One region of the Alteromonas sp. KUL150 genome, then DNA from elsewhere that is predicted to be linked to it. Evidence: predicted binding sites of a transcription regulator. Region 1 holds the regulator's gene; each other region holds the start of a gene.
The links. Region 1 encodes sigma-54, which starts transcription at its own class of promoters, with help from an activator protein. Its sites were predicted from a motif close to GTTGGCACGNNNNTNGNNT; they were not measured.

Region 1 (4,645 bases):
ACTACTAATGTTTTTTCAGTTTTTCCTTATGCTTGATTACTTGCCGGTCGAGTTTATCAACCATGCTGTCAATCGCCGCATACATGTCGGTGTTTTCTGAGGATGCGAATACTTCTGCGCCACTTAAATGAACAGTCGCTTCGGCTTTTTGATTTAATTTTTCAACGTTCAGGATGACATGCACATTAGAAATGTGATCAAAGTGACGTTCAAGTTTGCTGAACTTCGTATCGACATAATTACGCAAAGAGTCGGTGATTTCGACATGATGACCAGTAAGGTTGATTTGCATATTTCGTCTTCCTTATATTATAGAGCCCGTTTAAATAAGGCTTTTGCGTTGGTTCGACGGCGGGATCGATAACGATTCCCGGTATTTTGCTATTGTCCGCCGAGCGACTTTTATGCCTTGCTCGGCCAACAATGAAGCAATCTTGCTATCACTTAGCGGCTTGCTAACATTTTCAGCGGCCACCAGCTTCTTGATCAATGCTCGAATAGCGGTGGATGAACACTCACCACCAGACTCTGTCGCAACGTGACTTGAAAAGAAGTACTTCAGTTCAAAAATACCACGTGGTGTGTGCATGTATTTTTGCGTCGTCACACGAGAAATAGTCGATTCGTGCATATCTACCATTTCTGCGACATCATTTAACACCATTGGTTTCATCATTTCCGGGCCGTGCTCGAAAAAACCCATCTGCTGCTGCACAATGCAATTCGCAACCTTCATCAGGGTTTCATTGCGTGACTCTAGGCTCTTTATGAACCACTTGGCTTCTTGCATGTGTGAGCGGATGAATTGAGAGTCGCTACTGTTCTTTGCACGACGACTCATCGCAGCGTACTGTTGATTCACGCTTAATTTAGGCAGGCTGTCGGGGTTTAATTCTACCACCCAACGACCATTCTTTTTGGCGACTGAAACATCAGGAATAACATATTCAGGCTCTTTAGTAACTAAAGCACTACCTGGGCGAGGATTCAAGGTTTGTAACAAACGCATAGCCTCACGCAGCTGATCTTCCTTCAGGCGACTCTTACGCATTAACGTGCGATAGTCTTTGCTACTAAGAAGGTCAGAGTACTCTTCGATTAACTGCTTCGCTTCAGCGAGCCACGGCGTATCGTCTGAAAATTGGCGAAGCTGAACCATTAAACACTCTTGAGGTGTCCGTGAACCAGAACCAATGGGGTCGAACATTTGAATACGCTTTAATACGCACTCTACTTCGTCCATCTCTATAGGCTCTTCTAAGTCATCATCGTTTACCGCATCAAGAATTTCTTCAAGAGAGACGGTTAGATAGCCAGATTCATCAATCGAGTCAATAATCGCCGTTGCAATTGCCCGGTCAGTTTCCGAGAAATGGGTCAGGCGCATCTGCCAAGAAAGGTGTTCTTGAATATCGTCAGTAGTTTCGCCTTGGAAAATCTGTTCATCATCACTTGATGGACCTGGCGCTGGCGCTGAAGATGCGGAATAATACTCATCCCACGTACTGTCGATAGGCAACTCGTCAGGGAGATCGTTTTTTTCTAACGCATCTCCGGCTTCCAGGGTGTCGCTTGATGCAGTAGCAGACGCTTCTGATGCTCCATCATCATTATCGAGATTGTTCTTTTCTGATTGAGGCTCGTCATTACCTTCCTCAACTTCTAACAGTGGGTTAGAGTCAAGCGCCTCTTGAATCTCCTGTTGAAGATCAAGAGTAGACAGCTGCAGCAATTTAATAGCCTGCTGAAGCTGAGGTGTCATGGTAAGTTGTTGGCTAAATTTTAGCTGTAAAGATGGTTTCATCTACGTCTTATTTAAATGCTCTAAATTGAATATACCAGAGCGAAATTGAAAAATGACAATTCGGTTACATTAACTATAGCCTGAATTGTTCGCCTAGGTATACATCCCTTACTTTTTGATTACTTAAAACCTGTTCCGCTGTTCCTTGCGCAATAAGCTCGCCATGACTCACAATGTACGCTTTTTCGCAAACATCCAATGTTTCTCGTACGTTATGGTCAGTGATAAGGATACCAATTCCTCTATCACGAAGATGTTGTATTATCTTCTTTATATCATTAACTGATATTGGATCAACACCAGCGAATGGTTCGTCTAATAAAATAAATTGTGGATTTGCCGCTAACGCTCGTGCTATCTCCACCCGGCGTCGCTCACCACCCGACAAACTCATACCCGCACTATTACGTATATGGTTGATATTAAATTCATCAAGTAGTGCGTCAGCTTCTTCTTCTTGCTGGTGTGAATTTAAATCTTTACGAGTTTGCAAAATTGCCATGATATTTTCGTGAACGGTCAACTTTCTAAATATTGATGCCTCTTGTGGAAGGTAGCCAATTCCGCGGCGTGCGCGCTCATGCATGGGTTGATGAGTGAGCTCGTTTTCGTCAATTTCAATCTTGCCTTTGTCCAGGGGTACCAGACCTACAATCATATAAAACGTGGTGGTCTTACCAGCGCCGTTTGGACCAAGAAGACCAACAATTTGCCCTGTAGAAACAGAAAGGCTAACGTCTCTCACCACTTGACGAGATTTATAAGCCTTAGCAAGGTTAGTTGCGCTAAGAGTGGCCATGGCTATTTGTTGTCCTCACTATCTTTGTCTTGCTTTTTCGATGTTTTACGAATGGTGTCAGGCGTAAATACCGTCGTAACGCGACCTTCACCATCTTCTCCGCTGCCGCCAGTAGCAAGCAATTGCTCGGTAATCATATCAAATGTAATGTTGTCACCTTGCACTTTACTCGTGTCTTGCTGAAGTTCGGCATTGCCAGCGAGAGAAATGGTGCGGTTAATAACCTCGTAACGAATTTCATTGGCTTTTGCCGAAACAGGCGTGCCGTCTTCTAAAGTTTGAGAGTAGCTCGCCGGTTTGCCTCTAGCGATGAAAATTTCACGACCGCTACCTTCACTGGCGATAACTTCAACTTCGTCCGCTTCAATCAGTAGTGAACCCTGTGTGATGAGAACGTCTTCTTTATAAAGTGCAGTCTTGTTTTTCCCATCAATAAACTGGGTGTTTGAACCTATTTTTATGGGCTGCGAAAAGTCGTCTTCGCTCGCGATCACCGCACCGCTAGCGATGGCAAGAAAAAGGCTAGTTGCTAGGGGAATAAGTGGTTTGTACATGATCTAATAGCTCGTATTCTTGTGTGCGTAAATTCGCGTTAAACCCATTGCTCAAAATAACGTACTGAGTACCTTGTATTTCAACGGGCTGGTCAGAAGTCATTTGTTTGGTGTCCAAATTTATTTGAATATATTCGGTTGATAAGCTTTGGACAAAATCATCGCTCGTTTGGTTCTCAATAACAACGCGATTTTCCAGCTGAATAAGCTCGTTGTTGTAGAGTGTGCCTTCTTTAGCCGTAACAACCCAAGGAGACGTTGCATTTTCGGTATAAAGGGTATATCTAGGTTGTTGAAACAAGACAAAACCTAGTTGGTCGTAATGCTCCATTGATTCAGCAAAAACCTTATGGTTCAGCTCCCCCTCTTGATTGTAGAGGGTCGTGGTTAAATTTTTCGCTTTATAAGTGGGCTTTAATGCGTCATTTTCACCACTGCTCTGCGCTTCTGGCTCCTCTTCCATCCATGTTGGTACATACATCAACATCGCTAGAATAAAAAGCGAAGATATACTGAGTCCTAAGCGATTAAAGCCAAATTGGCTCATACACTTGCTCCGAATATTTCATTCGCCACACCCTTGGCTTGTAAAATGGTGTCCGATATTTCACGAACCGCACCAAACCCCCCCGGGAGTGTGGTAATCCAGTTGGCTTGTTTAGCGACAAAAGGATGCGCATCGGCAACCGCAATCTTGACTGCTACATGCTTAAACATACCTGTGTCAGGCATATCATCGCCAACTGCTGCCACGTCATCGGCATTTAGTTCGAGATTTTCCATTAGTGCGCTCAAAGCCTCGGCCTTGTTTTCCTCACCTTGAATAATGTGCGCCACATTCAATGCTTTCATTCTGTTTTCAACAATGGCTGAACGACGACCCGTGATGACAGCGACATTAACATTATGGCTTACCAAGGCTTTGACGCCGTAGCCATCTCGCGTATGAAAGGCCTTTAGTTCTTCGCCCGCATTGCCTAAATAAATTCGGCCATCTGAAAACACACCATCCACATCACATACCAATAATTTAATCTTCGATAGTTGAGTGAAAAGTGTGTCATTCATTTCTGTGTATAAGGTTGCTGGCATTTATAGCACTCCCGCTTTGAGTAGCATATGCATATTAAAGGCTCCCACGGGTATGCGCTGAGAATCTGTTACCATAAGCGCACTGATTTTATGGGCTTCCATCAAGTTAAGCGCCTCTACAGCGAGTTGCTCAGAAGTGGTTGTTTTACCGCCTTTTGTCATTACACTTTCAACCGAGGCACCGTGAACGTCAATACGAGCGTCTAGAATTCGGCGTAAATCACCGTCAGTGAATACACCGGTAAGTGTACCATCAGAGGCAACAACGCCCGTCATCCCAAGGCCTTTTTTGGAAATTTCAAGAAGTGCGTCAGCCACTGAAGCATTCAAACTAACAAGCGGAATATCGCTACCAGTAAGCATGATGTCATGCACTTTAAGCAACAGCTTTCTTCC
Region 2 (4,645 bases), on a different contig from region 1:
TCGCTCCTACGTGGGATTAACCTCATACAGTTTTTATAGCTGTTAAGTTAAATAGTGAAGTAATAGATTAGCTTTTCATGTCGCCGCCTCCAATTATCAACTTTAGGCGGCGGCAAAAAATTGAGTTGAGGAAATGAAGGTAAGTTTCGATCTGCTCGCAATAAAATCCCGCACGTTTAGCTCTTCTCTACTTCTACGTGTTTAAGAATTCTGGCTGGGTTGCCTCCAATAACAACATTATCACCGAAAGATTTTGTTACTACAGAGCCCGAGGCAACAACCACGTTATCCCCTAGGCTCACGCCGGGATTTATAACAGCCATTCCACCAATCCAGCAGTTATCACCAATGGTTATGGGTTTTGCAAACTCAATTCCTGTAGCCCGTCGAACTGGGTCAATTGGATGAGTAGCGGTGTAGAGCCCAACTTGAGGAGCGATCATACAGTTATCGCCAATGGTTACTCTGGCCGCATCTAAAATAACACAGTTAAAATTGGCGTAGAAATTTTCGCCTACATAGATGTTTTCACCGTAATCGCATTTGAACGAAGACTCAATGTAAAGCCTTTTCCCCGTCGAACCGAAAAGGGCTTTTAATAGTCCTGTACGCTTTTTATGGTCACTTTGACAGGTCGCATTGAGCTCGTCTAATTGAATACGGCATTGCTTACGCAATGCCGTTAATGTTTTGTCTGACGGGTAGTATAAATCGCCAGCGAGCATTTTTTCTTGTTCGGTCATAAGGTTTTAAACACAGCGCTACAAAATAATGTCGATACGTTACTGCGCACTACCATAGCTTACAACGACTTTTTGTTTTAACGTTTCGCTTTCAATGTCTAAATTGACAGGGCGTTTTAAAATAATATTGCCTTCAACAGTAACTGAAGCGCTTATAGACAGCGTAGGTTTGTCATCAGATTTGTTTCCCCATGAGCTTTCATTCTCTCTGTAAATAATATCGCCATGTACGTGAGAATTACCAGAAAGCGTAATATCACCGTTTAGTGTTTTGATATGTTTCTCTATTTTGGTATCTGCTGCCGTGATATCACCATTTACTGTTTCAACGCTGCCGCCCACGCTACTTTGAGAAGGCAGCGCTACGTTTCCATTTACAGTCTCTAAGTCTTTAAGCACAGTTAAATGTGAAGATGCATTCACGTCTCCATTGACGATATCAATATTTCGGACAGTCACATGACTACCCATTTCAAGGTTGCCGTTAACAATGTTGACTTCGTCAGCACCCGCATTGTCGCTAATCTCAACATTACCGTTTACCGAAGAAATATCGCCGGCATGCTTTCCTTCTGCAATGTCTATATTGCCTAGAATAGAGCTTAAGTCACTGCCATCCAATGCACCAGCATTCCCCACATGTATAACGCAACCAGAAAGAAGAGATGCAGAAAGCAGAAGCGCTGTTGAGGTTAAAATAGACTTTTTCATATTCTTATATCCTTAACGGTTTTTATATATTTTTGATAGCACGCTTGTTTCGATGTATTAATCAGTAAACTGTCGAGTTTTACTTCAACGTTATTTATCACATTACTCATCACGTTTTTCACGTTACGTGCCATTATTTAAAATATAATTAAAACAAAAGGATAGCGTTTTTGTTCGAAAGGCGGAACTCAACGCGGTGGCGTAATTATTAGCTTAATAGCCTCATCAACTAACGTGTAGTGCATTTGACCATCTGAGATATCGATACACGAAGGTACAGAAGTGCAGAAGTGGACAGACACTAAGCTCGCTAGAGCACAGAAAGGGACATACATTTAATTGAAGCTTTGCATTAAAGAAAGGGACAGACACTTGAGAAAAGTGGTTTGAAGCTAACTTAATAAGGTTTAAGTGGGTGTCCAAAACTTGCACGTAAAACATTTACGAAAGTACAGACGTGGACAGACACTCGAAACTCCGCTTTAAAGTGAGAGGAGGCGTCTGAGAAATGTGATTTTGTGTCAATCCGCTGAGAGATTTAAGTGGGTGTCCAGAGATGACACCAAGAAATGCACTGATACTGATGATGGTTTCGCAATATAAAATAGGGGTGATAGAGTAAGTAAAGGCTGAATATGTGTGCAATTTATTTATTGAACGCTGCCCACCTTCTCATCCGAGAAGCGATCCTAATAACAACTTTGGCAATAGCTGAATTAGAGCTACTTGATGACTCAGTAACAAAAAATCCGTTTTAACGTGATGCCGAGACTCTCCGGTTTGGTGATAAGGCCTATTGTTTGCATACTAAATGATGAGTACGACTTGCCGACTTCTGTATCTTCACAGATAAGAGGTGGTAAGAACGCTATTAATAGTCAGAGAAAAATAGTAAAGCTACATCGCCTGAGCAAGGCGCCTTAGATATTTTCCTTCTGTGGTTAAGAACGTTTTAAAAAAACGACATACATCTAATCGGCCAAGATGACAAACGATTAATCTAAACGGAGCAGTAGATGCAGGACAAATATGCACAATTGAATAAAGCTAAGCGGCTAGCCTTGTACTGTTTAATTTTTGCCGCGTGTGTATTTGTTTCAACAATATTATTTCCTAAGTTTTATACAGAATTGCAAGGTGCCTGGTGGTTGGGGCTTATAAAGATGGCCAGTGAGGCAGCGCTCGTTGGTGGCCTCGCCGATTGGTTTGCTGTGACCGCACTGTTTAAACCAATACCTGCAAAATATCCCATTCCTCACACCAACATAGTCGCTAGCAATAAGTCTGTTATTGCTAATAACTTGTCATTATTCGTAAAAGAAAAGTTCTTTCATCCCGAAGCGATAGAAAAGCTTATTCGCGATAGTGATCCTGCCAAAGGAGCGGGAAGATGGTTGTCCCAAAAGAAAAACTCTGCTCGTTTGAGCCGATTTTTGTGTGATGCTTTGGCTGGCGTGATGCGTGTACTTGATGATAAACCGGTGAAAGCGTTTATCGCTAAAACCGCTCAGAAAGGTATTAATGAACTTGACCTCAGGCAGCTTATGGTAACGTCATTAGGCGCTGTGACGAGAGAGCGGCAGCATCAAGTTGTCCTTGATAGGGTGCTAGGAAAACTAGCCAAACTGCTCGCGGAGCCTGAGACCCAGATTTATATAGCAGATACATTAGTTGTTTGGTTAAAAACCGAATACAGCCGAATTGAAAAGTTGTTGCCGTCTAGCTGGTTGAGTGAACAGGGTGCGTTAATTGCTGTAAAAGCCGTTTCGAGTATTTTAGAAGACATATACGAAGATGAGCACCATCCGATTCGCCATGCCTTTGATGAGCAGGTGCACGAATTTTTATACGAGTTACAGCACAGCCCATTAATGGAGAAAAAGGTAAACAGCTACCGCGAAAAGATTATTAATGATCCAGCACTAAACGCCTATGTTCAGCAGTCGTGGGCCAAGTTCCATCAATGGCTGTTAGCGTCTCTTGAAGAGAAAAATGGTAAAGCAGAGGTAAAGGTCTCTGGCCTCTTAACAGACTTAGGCACTACGTTGACGCAAGACAGTGAATTAGCAAAAGCATTTAACAAGCATATTGGTGAAGCGGCTAAATATATGGCGCCAGAGCTGGCTGAGTTTCTCACACGTCATATTCGTGACACGATAAATAGCTGGGACGAGCGAGAAATGGCGCAGCAGGTGGAGCTGAATATTGGGCGAGACCTCCAAAAAGTGCGAATTAACGGCACGATTGTCGGTGGGCTAATTGGTGCAATACTGTTTGGGATAGAAGCGCTGATTGGCGTATAGCGTTCTTCGCAAATAGACAATGTAGCTTAGTTGAAAACTTGTCGAAACATTGATTATTTGGAGATTAAAACAATATTCGCTGCTGCACGCTCGATTCATTTAACGTGAAGAGCGAATACTAGATTATCAGCTTCAACCTTACCCTTTAAACCCCCTTTTAATACAGAGCGTTCAAGACGGTTGATAGTGTAGTTATCGGAGTAAAGGGACGTAACTGTATCTTCATTTACACTAAAGGGAGGGCCGGCCATTTCATTCTGGTCATACTCGAATGAGATGATTAGCTGCGGTGCGCATTGAGTAATGGCCATTAAATGCGCAGCATATTGCTCGCGAAGCGGGCTAGGTAGTGCTACCAATGCTGCTCTATCGTAAACACCCGTTACCTCACCTAAGTCGGTTGGCGTTAGCTTAAAGATATCACCGACGTATATGGTCAAACTATCTTTAGCATAAATTTTACCGTTTGCTGTCGTGGTAACGGTAGGCTTCACATCTAGCTCTTCAAACAACTGAATGACTGCTAATTCGCTAAGCTCAGCACCTACTACATCACATCCTTGAGAAAGCAACCAGCCTATGTCTCTTGTCTTCCCGCATAGTGGTACAAATATACGTTTTAAAGAAGCTTTAGAGGTTTCGTCACCGAGTAGAAAAGACGCGTACTTTACAAGAAGTGCATTGCCTTTTGGTTCATGAAATCCAATTTCGTTCTTTTGCCATTTACTATGCCAAAAACTATGCTCCATTAGAAAACCTCTTAGCAAGACGCAGAGCGAGCTCCACAAACAGTTTTATTTTCAAAGTAAGATAAAAAAGCAGCGCGAGATGGCTGCTTTTAAAGTGATATTAATTATCAAGCGGTGTGTTGAAGTCTTCAGATAATTC
Region 3 (4,645 bases), on a different contig from region 1:
CCTGCAGGCCTTGCATGTGCTGATATTCTGGTTCGTAACGGCGTTAAACCTGTCGTTTACGACAAATACGAAGAAATCGGTGGCCTACTTACGTTTGGTATTCCGTCTTTCAAATTAGAGAAAGACGTAATAAAGCTACGCCGCCAAATCTTTACCGAGATGGGTGTTGAGTTCGTACTTAATACCGAAATCGGTAAAGACATCCAGTTCCAAGACTTGCTTGATAAATACGATGCTGTTTTCCTTGGCATGGGTACCTACAAGTCGATGCAAGGCGGCTTTGACAACGAGCACGTTGAAGGTGTTTACGAAGCCCTACCTTTCCTTATCGCTAATACCAATCGCGTAATGGGCCTTGAAAAAGCCCCCTCTGATTTCATTGATATGAAAGGCAAGCGCGTAGTTGTATTAGGTGGTGGTGATACCACCATGGACTGTGTGCGTACGTCAATCCGTCAAGGCGCTGCACAGGTAACCTGCGCTTACCGTCGTGACGAAGAGAGTATGCCCGGATCACGCCGAGAAGTAGTTAACGCTAAGGAAGAAGGTGTAGAGTTTAAATTTAACCTCCAGCCGCTAGACATTGCTGTTGATGAAAACGGTAAAGCTTGTGGCGTTAAGCTCGTTAAGACAGAAATGGGGCCACCAGATGCCAATGGTCGTCGTCGCCCTGTGGAAGTAGAAGGTTCAGAGCACGTACTTGAAGCGGATGCAGTTATCATTGCGTTTGGCTTCCAACCAAGCCCGGCACCATGGTTCGGAGATTTCGGCATCATGCTTGATGAAAAAGGACGCGTACGCGCCCCTTCAGCAGGTAAGTTCGCCTTTCAAACCTCTCATCCCCAGGTGTTTGCTGGTGGCGATATGGTACGTGGTAGTGACCTGGTTGTTACTGCAATTGACGAAGGTCGTAAAGCCGCAGAAGGCATTATGGACTACATCGGCGTTTAAGCAGCACTAAAATAACCGCTAACGAAAAGCTCGATAGTCTGACTATCGAGCTTTTTTGTTTTAGCGTGCCCAGAAAATACGAAAACTGCTGAGAACATACGTTAATAGACCAAGGTTTAGTTGATGTACTGGACCAACGGCTCTAGTATTCTAAATTCAAATAAGAATTAAACTACGCAAAACGCTATTTATGAAGAACTTAGACATTAAAAAACTCGCCCTATGTTTGACAGTGTTCGCTAGCACAAGTGGCTCATCCTACGGCGATACTGTTTCGGTTAACGCTGCTTCAAAGAGCGCTTTTGCGAAGCAACCTACTTTAGTGTCTTGCCCATCGGAATTTCAGCAAGTTAAAATTTCCGAAGAGGCCCGCCAATGCCAAGCATTTGACGAAAGCATGACAGCGGTAATGGTTTACCATTCTCCACGCTCCACACGGGAGATGCTCGGTTTCTATCAAGCCGCACATCCCTTGCTAAAAGCTCACTCCCCCGTTAGCGGGCGCACGTTACTCACGTCTGAAGATAAGGCTATTAGGGTAGTAATAAGCCCCGATAATGCTGGTTCCCAAATCGATATTCTGGTTACGTCAAACAGTAAATAATCCCTCAGTTTAAAAAGCCATGTAAAACTACTCATGTTGGCATCTGGCTTGCAATTTCGATAAGTACAACACGGTGACAATGCTTGGTGTCATTTTTCTGACACTGGTAAAGCTAAAGTGCTCGAGTTAGTTTCAAAAAACTAGCGCACCTTAACCAACCGAATTGTCACGGGCTTTTATTTTTTGATATTTGCGAGGGTTACGATGGAATTGGCAATTATTCTAATGATGTTACTTATTTTAGTTGCGCTAGGTGCCATTAAATTGTCAGATGGCGGGGTCGCGTTTCCATTTAGACGAAAGCCACAATTATTTACTCCTGTGGAGCATACGTTCCTAAATCTAATAGAGCAGGCCGTAGGTAGAGAGTTTAGAATTGTGTGCCGCGTGCGCCTTAACGACCTCATTGCAGTGCGACAGTCAACCAACAAAAAAACGGCTAGCCAAGCGTTAAGCAGAGCATCTAGCCGTCAATTAGATTTTGTTTTAGTAAACAAACAAGATATGAGCCCTGTAATGGCTATCGATTTAGTTCACAGCCAAGGTAAAGAAGGCTACAAAACTCAGAAAGACTGGTTTGTCACAGGAGCGCTCGACGCTGCTGGCCTTCCTCACGCAAGAATTAAAGTAAAGTCTGGCTATACGGTAGATGACATTCGCGAATGTCTGGAAAATAAACTCATTCCATACCGTCGCCTTCAGCAGAAGATGGCTCAATTGCCGACTCATAACCCTGAGCCGACCAAGCGACCAACTCGCCCAATTCGTTCAAGCAGACCCGCGGCGGCTTAATCTAACAAGCCTAACTTCCCCTAGCCTTTGTTACATTGCTATTTTCTTACTCTCAAATAGCAGTAACAAAGGCATTTTTCTGTCAGTTTTAAAGATTTCCTTATACAATTAAACCACTTTAGAGCGTATTCACCCGTTAAATCCCCTCAACATCGTCGGTATAGTTATGAAAAAAATTGGTATTTTAGGTGCAATGGACGAAGAAGTTGCGCTACTTAAAGCGTCACTTTGCGATGTAAAAGAAACGCAATGGAAGCACCTTACATTTTATGAAGGCACACTTAACGACTTAGACGTTGTGTTAGTTAAATGCGGTATTGGTAAAGTTGCTGCAGCCCTTGCCACCACTGTGCTTATTGAGCAGTACGCCCCCGATGCTGTGGTGAATACCGGTTCAGCCGGTGGTTTTGATAAAGCCCTCAACATTGGCGATTTGGTGATTGCTAGCCACGTCATTCACCATGATGCCGACCTGACTCATTTTGGTTATAAGCTAGGTCAATGTGCCGGTATGCCTGAAGATTTTCGTTGTGATACCACACTGATGGAAGCAGCACATAATGCTGCGGCAACAATTACATCGCTTCAATCGACAACTGGCTTAATTTGTACTGGCGATGCATTTATCGGCAGCGATGAAGCCGTGGCAGAACTACGTGAGAAATTTCCTGATATGAAAGCAGTTGAAATGGAAGGCGCCGCTATAGGCCAAACTTGCTACATGCTTGACACGCCATTTCTTGTGATTCGTTCGCTGTCGGACATTGCTGGAAAAACATCATCGGTTAGCTTCAAAGAATATTTAGACACTGCTGCCAAAAATTCAGCACAGCTTGTAATGGCGATGATAAAAGCCCTCGCAAAATAAGATGACAGACATTATTAGCGACCCTAGATATCAGTCGCTATTAGTACTTTGGTTAGCTGTCGCCGTAGACGCAATATGGCGCTGGCCCCAAAGTACTCATCCACTAACACTAATGCGCTACCTTGTACAACAGATGGGGCGCAAAGTCGTACCATCTCGCGACTATGGCCCTAGCCAGCATTATATTTCAGGCACTCTCGCTGCACTTGTCCTGCTTGCTCCATTGGTAACTTGTATTGCCATTTTAGTCTATATGGCCCAATACCCTATTTTCTTCGAGGCCATCATTCTTATTGCGCTACTCGATTTTGGCTACCAGCGCCAACAATACAAACGAGTGTTGGCAAGTGTGGGAAGAAATAAAAAGTCTCTCGCAAGAGAGATGGTGCAAACAATGACCGCGAGGCAATGTGGCTCTTTGTCTGATATTGGCATTGCTAAAGCCGCAATTGAGTCGCTGTGGCTGAAATTTCTTTATCTTTACTGCGGTGTCATATTTTATTATGTAGTAACTGGCCCAGTTGGTGCACTTATCTATCGTTTACTGTTACTTACGTCTTGGCAATGGCATTATCGCACGCCAAGCATGGTTTATTTTGCCCGACCGGTGCGAAAACTCGTTTATTTACTTACCTTTCCACCAGCCTTGTTTGGTGGATTAGTAACTCTTCTCGTTAGTCATCCAATCAAGGGGATGAGTGCAATAAAACGTTCACCAGTAAAAGATAAAACTTCGTTACTTCTTGCATTGATGGGCGGCGTTCTCAATATAAAGCTTGGCGGGCCGGCAATTTACGCAAATAGGAAGTTTCGTTATACCCGAGTTGGGGGCGACGGCGATGTGAAATACTCAAACATGATTGCTGCCAAATCTACAATTACGTATGCGATGCTAGCAACAACGGCCGTGGCTTCTCTTGCGATTTTGGCCTTGGCCCTAACCTAGCTTTTAATTAATGGTGAAAGTAGTCGACGGCCGTGCAGCGACCACTGCTACCTATCCGCAGTGATGAAATAAATCGAGTATTTCATGGGCTTCAACAAACGATGAAAAATGTAGTGATGCGTCAGAAAAGCAGCAACCTAGTGCAAAGTAAAATGCTAAATGTATTTCGCTATGCATTTAGTTTACGCGTTATATATCTATGTTTCTCGGCTGCATTCATAAGCATGCTGTCACATGCTGCTAGCACAAGCAGCACGGCGCATAATGAAATAAAGTTAAAAGATGACGCTTCATTGAAGATTGTTAGCCTTGCTCCCCACCTAACTGAATGGGCTTTCAGTTTAGGGCTAGGCAAAAACCTTGTGGGCGTAAGCGACTACAGTGACTTTCCAGAGGAAGCCAAAGCTATTCTTCGCGTAGCCGACTATCAAGGTGCAGATATCGCCACTATAATAGCCCTTGAACCCGATCTAATCCTCGCTTG
Region 4 (4,645 bases), on a different contig from region 1:
GACTGTCGATACACTCAAGAATAGCCCTTCAATTGACGAGCATAAACCTGTCTCTCGCGAGTACGAAGAGAACCTTTTTAAGTACTTTGGCTACGGTTACTACTGGATAGGCCCCGGAGCTTGGGGCGAATTTGCCCACCCCGATGAGTTAGTTGAACTACAGCATGCCGAGGAGTCCGATACTGTTCACCCTCAAAAAACATCAAATCATTTACGCGCGGTGGGAGAAGTTGGAGGATATGAAGTTGCTACGACATCTGACAATGTAGGTCATATTAGTAATTTTATTATTGATACGCGCAGTTGGAAAATCGTACTTCTGGTGGTTGATACAAACAACTGGCTACCTGGCGGGAAGCATTTAGCGTTATTACCTAGTGATATCAAAAACATCGACTGGGCTGCTCATCACGTTAGCGTGAATCTGAGCCAAGATGAACTAATGAATCGACCTGAAGTGGATAACGATAAGATTTCTGAAGATGGTTACATTGCAACGCTATGCAGTGACCTTAATAGCAATATATAAATGAGGCGATATGCCTTTCTCTTTCAATGTCCGTTTCTTTAAACGGACATTGTTTTGAGAGTCTTTTACGATAATTTTTACTTCATTTGCAAAAAAATTCGAACATTAAGGCTATCAAACGTTTAACCCGTTCATCAGCTAAACGATAAAAGATAGTTTGCCCCTCTCTACGCGTGGCTACCATTTTTGACTCTCGCAGTAAGGCGAGATGCTGTGATATTACTGGCTGAGACACGTCGACAACATCAAGAAGTTCAGTAACCGACTTTTCCTCTTCGAGTAATGAGCAAAGCACCATAAGGCGCGTTTTGTTTGCAAACTGCTTGAGAAAAATTTCAGCTTCTGCGGCATGTTCCATTATCGCGTTTGAACCTATAACCATATCCTCGGACATAAGCACTTCCTTTTTTGTAAAATAACTGGGCTAATTTACCCCTTTATTATACTAAAGTATAAAACAAATTGCCGATTGGCTATTTTATACGATGAATTTCAGTCAAGACTCTTGTTCTGCTATCCTAAATTGCAAATATAAACGTTAATGCGTTGTTCACCAGCTTAACTTAAAGGAAACCAAATGCTCATTGACATCAAGACTCGGTTAGAAAATATCGACGTTAACTTTAGAACTGTGACGGCAGAACAGGCGTTTAATGAGTTAGAAAATAATGGAGGTACATTAATTGACGTGAGGGAAGCCGCAGAGGCAAATGAGCAACCCGTTCGTTCTGCATTACACATCCCCCGTGGCGTTCTCGAAATGAAAGCCCTTGAGCAATTCAAAGATGCATCCACACCCCTTTACATTCACTGTGCCTCAGGTGTTCGCGCTAAGCTCGCGGCAGAGCAGCTAACTAAATTAGGTTACGAAAATATATCTGTTGTAACGTGCTCAGTGCCTACAATTAACGAAGTTAGCGATAAATGACTCAATATTAACTCATGTGATATAAAAGCCTGAAAAGAAAGAGAAAGAGCGATACATGCTGAAATCCACATTAGAACAGTGGCGAATGTTCAAAGCCGTTGTCGACGCAGGCGGTTTTAATCAGGCCGCCGTAGAAGTACATAAAAGTCAGTCAAGTGTTCATCATGCTGTACAAAAGTTAGAAAACGCTATCGGTGTCAGATTATTTGAAAACATTGGACGAAAAGTACAGCTCTCGCCGCAGGGCGATTTAATGTATCGTCGCGCTAGTTTTTTGCTGGATGAGGCACACAAATTAGAAGCGGTGGCAAGCAGTCTTCAGGCTGGAACAGAAACTACATTACGTATCGCTGTCGATATAATATTTCCGTCGGAACTGCTATATAACGTTCTCGCAAAAGTGTCAGACGAATATCCCTTGTTGCGTATTGAATTAGAGGAAACCGTATTGAGCGGTGCAAACTCTCTGTTGAGCAGCGGTAAGGTGGATATGGGCATTTCGCCCTTCGTCCTTCCAAATGGTTTTAGTGAAGATCTATGCGAGATCGAGTTTGTAGCCGTCGCACACGCCCACCACCCGTTACACCAGTTGGGTAGGACACTCACGTTAGAGGATTTAAAGGCTCACCGTCAGATTGTGGTTCGAGATTCATCAACTGAACGTAAGGCTGACGTCGGCTGGTTAGGAGCGGAACAGCGGTGGACAGTGAGTCATGTAAGGACATCGGTAGATGTTATTGCGCAGGGTTTAGGATTTGCGTGGTTGCCTATTGCTATTATTAAAGACAAACTTGAAGACGGAACCTTGGTTCCCCTGCCGCTGGACAACAATGCTGCGTTGAGAAAAGCGCTGCTTTATCTATCTTTTGAGGATGGTGACACACTTGGTCCTGCGGCTCGCGCTTTTATCGGAGAATTACGTTATCAAACGATGAACCTTCCAACCTCCGACTTAATCATAGACAGTAGTACGGATTAAACGTCTTGACTAGCTCAAGATGCCGCTGAGCTGTTCAAAACCTAAAACAAAACCTAGAAGTGAAACAGACACACCAACTAAAGCCACTGCTCCATCGTCAGTGGCCATACCTATTGCCATAACCAAAACAGCAAACGCAGGAATTAAACCCATAAACGGAATGAGTTCCAGTGGCATCATTACCGCACCGCATAGCATACAGTTCAATGCAATTAACGATCGAAAAACCGTTTGACGCATAAAAAAGCACCGAGGAACTAAGAATCGATCGATACGTACCGCATAAGGTTTCGCTTTTTCAACTATCGATCTAAGTTGGTCGGCGTCACATTGTAATTCCATTACTTTTTCTGGGAGCCACGGGTGACGTTGACCGAGTAAAATTTGCAAAGAGATAAGTAAAATCGTCACACCTGTTATAGATGGCACTCCTGGAATAGCTCCAATAGGTGTACAAGCGATAAATGAAGGCAAGGCAAGCATTGGACCGAAGCCTCTTTTTTCTAAGACACTCCAAAAATCAGCAAGATGAAAGACATCTTGTTGAGCTCTGGGCTGCATTCTTCCAAGAAGCTCATATAATGTCATTGATCTTTCAGCTGTTTTTCCCAACATTTTCAAATCCTTTGATTTAACTTTACCTGTGAACTGGTATGCTGTTTGACGAATTCCTCGCTAAAAATCTAATATAAAGCGCATTTTAGAGACAAAGCACTTCATATTGCGAACAATGATTAGATGAAAGCTGTGCGAAAAATGTGCCATTGGGTACTTGATACAACTATCGCGCGCATGGGAATGTTTTTTGCAAATTCACTTTTTATAAAACGTTTTTGCGAATAACAAAAATTAGAAATATAGGAATAGCTTCAAAGGTTACTACTCAACAAACGCGGTCTAGTTTGAATGGGTTGTTTCGTCTGCCGAGTTAACTTTCCTAGTTATAAAGAATTGACGTATGCAGTTGTCTAGCTTTCGATAGCAAATTTCGTAATGCTGCGATGACTGAACTATGAAAACCATAATATTGATTAAATTCCAAGTTTTTCCAATTAGGAATAGAAGAGAGGGACATCCACGTGCTAACCGTACTTTTAGTTGATGACGACGCCGAATTCACAGAAGTTGCCTGTACCATTATTGAATTTTTGGGGCATGAAGTACTTACTGCCGGAACACTAGAAGAAGCGCGAGATTGGTTAAAAAAAGAAACCTTTGACCACGTTTTACTAGATTTTATGCTGCCTGATGGTAGCGGGGCTCACCTGTTTAATGAATTAGACGCACTTCCAAAGCGACCACGAGTTACATTAATAACTGGTCACCCTTCTGTAAAGAGCGTTATAAAAGGGCTTTGTGGGCCGACTGTTGATTACCTCGTTAAACCTATTCAACGAGAAGAAATTGAAGCAGTTCTAAGTCAGAAAAAGAAGAGTAAAGAGCCAGAAGAAGCAAAAATAGAGAAGCATTTTGACTTACTTATCGGCGAATCGCCGGTGATGAAAGACTTGTATAAGCTTATTGCTCGCGTCAGTAAAACAAGTGCAAACGTTATGCTGCTAGGTGAAAGTGGCGTAGGTAAAGAAGTGGTTGCTGCCGCAATCCATCGCGCCTCTGAAAGTGAAGGCCCCTATATCGCTACAAACTGTGGCGCGTTTTCTAAAGAACTAATTGGAAGCGAATTATTCGGTCATGAAAAAGGGGCATTTACGGGTGCTGTAGGCAGAAAAGAAGGTGTATTCGAGCAAGCGGAAGGCGGCACACTTTTCCTTGATGAAATTACAGAAATGCCAATTGATATGCAGCCGAATTTGCTTCGGGTATTGGAAAACAAAGTTGTACTTCGCGTTGGCGGAACCAAATCGATTCCGGTTAATTGTCGTGTTGTTTCGGCTACGAACCGCACTATGGAAGAAATTGCACAAAGTAAGGTACTTCGAGAAGATATTTATTTTAGGCTTGCTGTTTTTCCTATTACTATCCCTCCCCTACGTGAACGCAAAGAAGATATACCGCTGCTTGCTAAAACCTTTATCGCTGAATTCAACAAAGACAATGGCTCGATTTATCGTTGGGAAGATAGCCAACTTGAAACGTTACAAGCCTATGACTGGCCGGGTAACGTTCGCGAATTGAGACATTTTGTTCACCGTGCTGCCATCATGAGTGACCCAGAAAAAAGTGAAATTGAGCTTCCTAAAACGATTGA

Region 2: GVO62_RS16705 (DUF4097 family beta strand repeat-containing protein) is a predicted target of sigma-54. The motif match lies at 1,571-1,589, and genes of this name have one in related genera.
Region 3: GVO62_RS03745 (DUF2726 domain-containing protein) is a predicted target of sigma-54. The motif match lies at 1,591-1,609, and genes of this name have one in related genera.
Region 4: GVO62_RS02870 (exopolysaccharide biosynthesis protein) is a predicted target of sigma-54. The motif match lies at 3,184-3,202, and genes of this name have one in related genera.

Annotation. Positions count from the first base shown of each region.
Region 1 is NZ_BLIJ01000033.1:59,360-64,004, forward strand. It holds gene hpf (ribosome hibernation promoting factor) at 5-292, opposite strand; gene GVO62_RS07430 (RNA polymerase factor sigma-54) at 323-1,804, opposite strand; gene lptB (LPS export ABC transporter ATP-binding protein) at 1,878-2,603, opposite strand; gene lptA (lipopolysaccharide transport periplasmic protein LptA) at 2,606-3,157, opposite strand; gene lptC (LPS export ABC transporter periplasmic protein LptC) at 3,126-3,704, opposite strand; gene kdsC (3-deoxy-manno-octulosonate-8-phosphatase KdsC) at 3,701-4,249, opposite strand; gene GVO62_RS07455 (KpsF/GutQ family sugar-phosphate isomerase) at 4,250-4,645, opposite strand, start outside.
Region 2 is NZ_BLIJ01000069.1:73,341-77,985, reverse strand. It holds gene dkgB (2,5-didehydrogluconate reductase DkgB) at 1-20, shown strand, start outside; gene GVO62_RS16710 (sugar O-acetyltransferase) at 177-743, opposite strand; gene GVO62_RS16705 (DUF4097 family beta strand repeat-containing protein) at 783-1,454, opposite strand; gene GVO62_RS16700 (DUF445 domain-containing protein) at 2,471-3,757, shown strand; gene tmpT (thiopurine S-methyltransferase) at 3,853-4,506, opposite strand; gene GVO62_RS16690 (outer membrane protein assembly factor BamE) at 4,607-4,645, opposite strand, start outside.
Region 3 is NZ_BLIJ01000018.1:65,350-69,994, reverse strand. It holds gene GVO62_RS03755 (FAD-dependent oxidoreductase) at 1-951, shown strand, start outside; gene GVO62_RS03750 (hypothetical protein) at 1,142-1,555, shown strand; gene GVO62_RS03745 (DUF2726 domain-containing protein) at 1,760-2,347, shown strand; gene GVO62_RS03740 (5'-methylthioadenosine/adenosylhomocysteine nucleosidase) at 2,514-3,215, shown strand; gene GVO62_RS03735 (cobalamin biosynthesis protein CobD/CbiB) at 3,217-4,161, shown strand; gene GVO62_RS03730 (cobalamin-binding protein) at 4,194-4,645, shown strand, end outside.
Region 4 is NZ_BLIJ01000014.1:57,130-61,774, reverse strand. It holds gene GVO62_RS02890 (PRC-barrel domain-containing protein) at 1-529, shown strand, start outside; gene GVO62_RS02885 (ArsR/SmtB family transcription factor) at 612-923, opposite strand; gene GVO62_RS02880 (rhodanese-like domain-containing protein) at 1,107-1,457, shown strand; gene GVO62_RS02875 (LysR family transcriptional regulator) at 1,513-2,436, shown strand; gene GVO62_RS02870 (exopolysaccharide biosynthesis protein) at 2,446-3,051, opposite strand; gene GVO62_RS02865 (sigma-54-dependent transcriptional regulator) at 3,516-4,645, shown strand, end outside.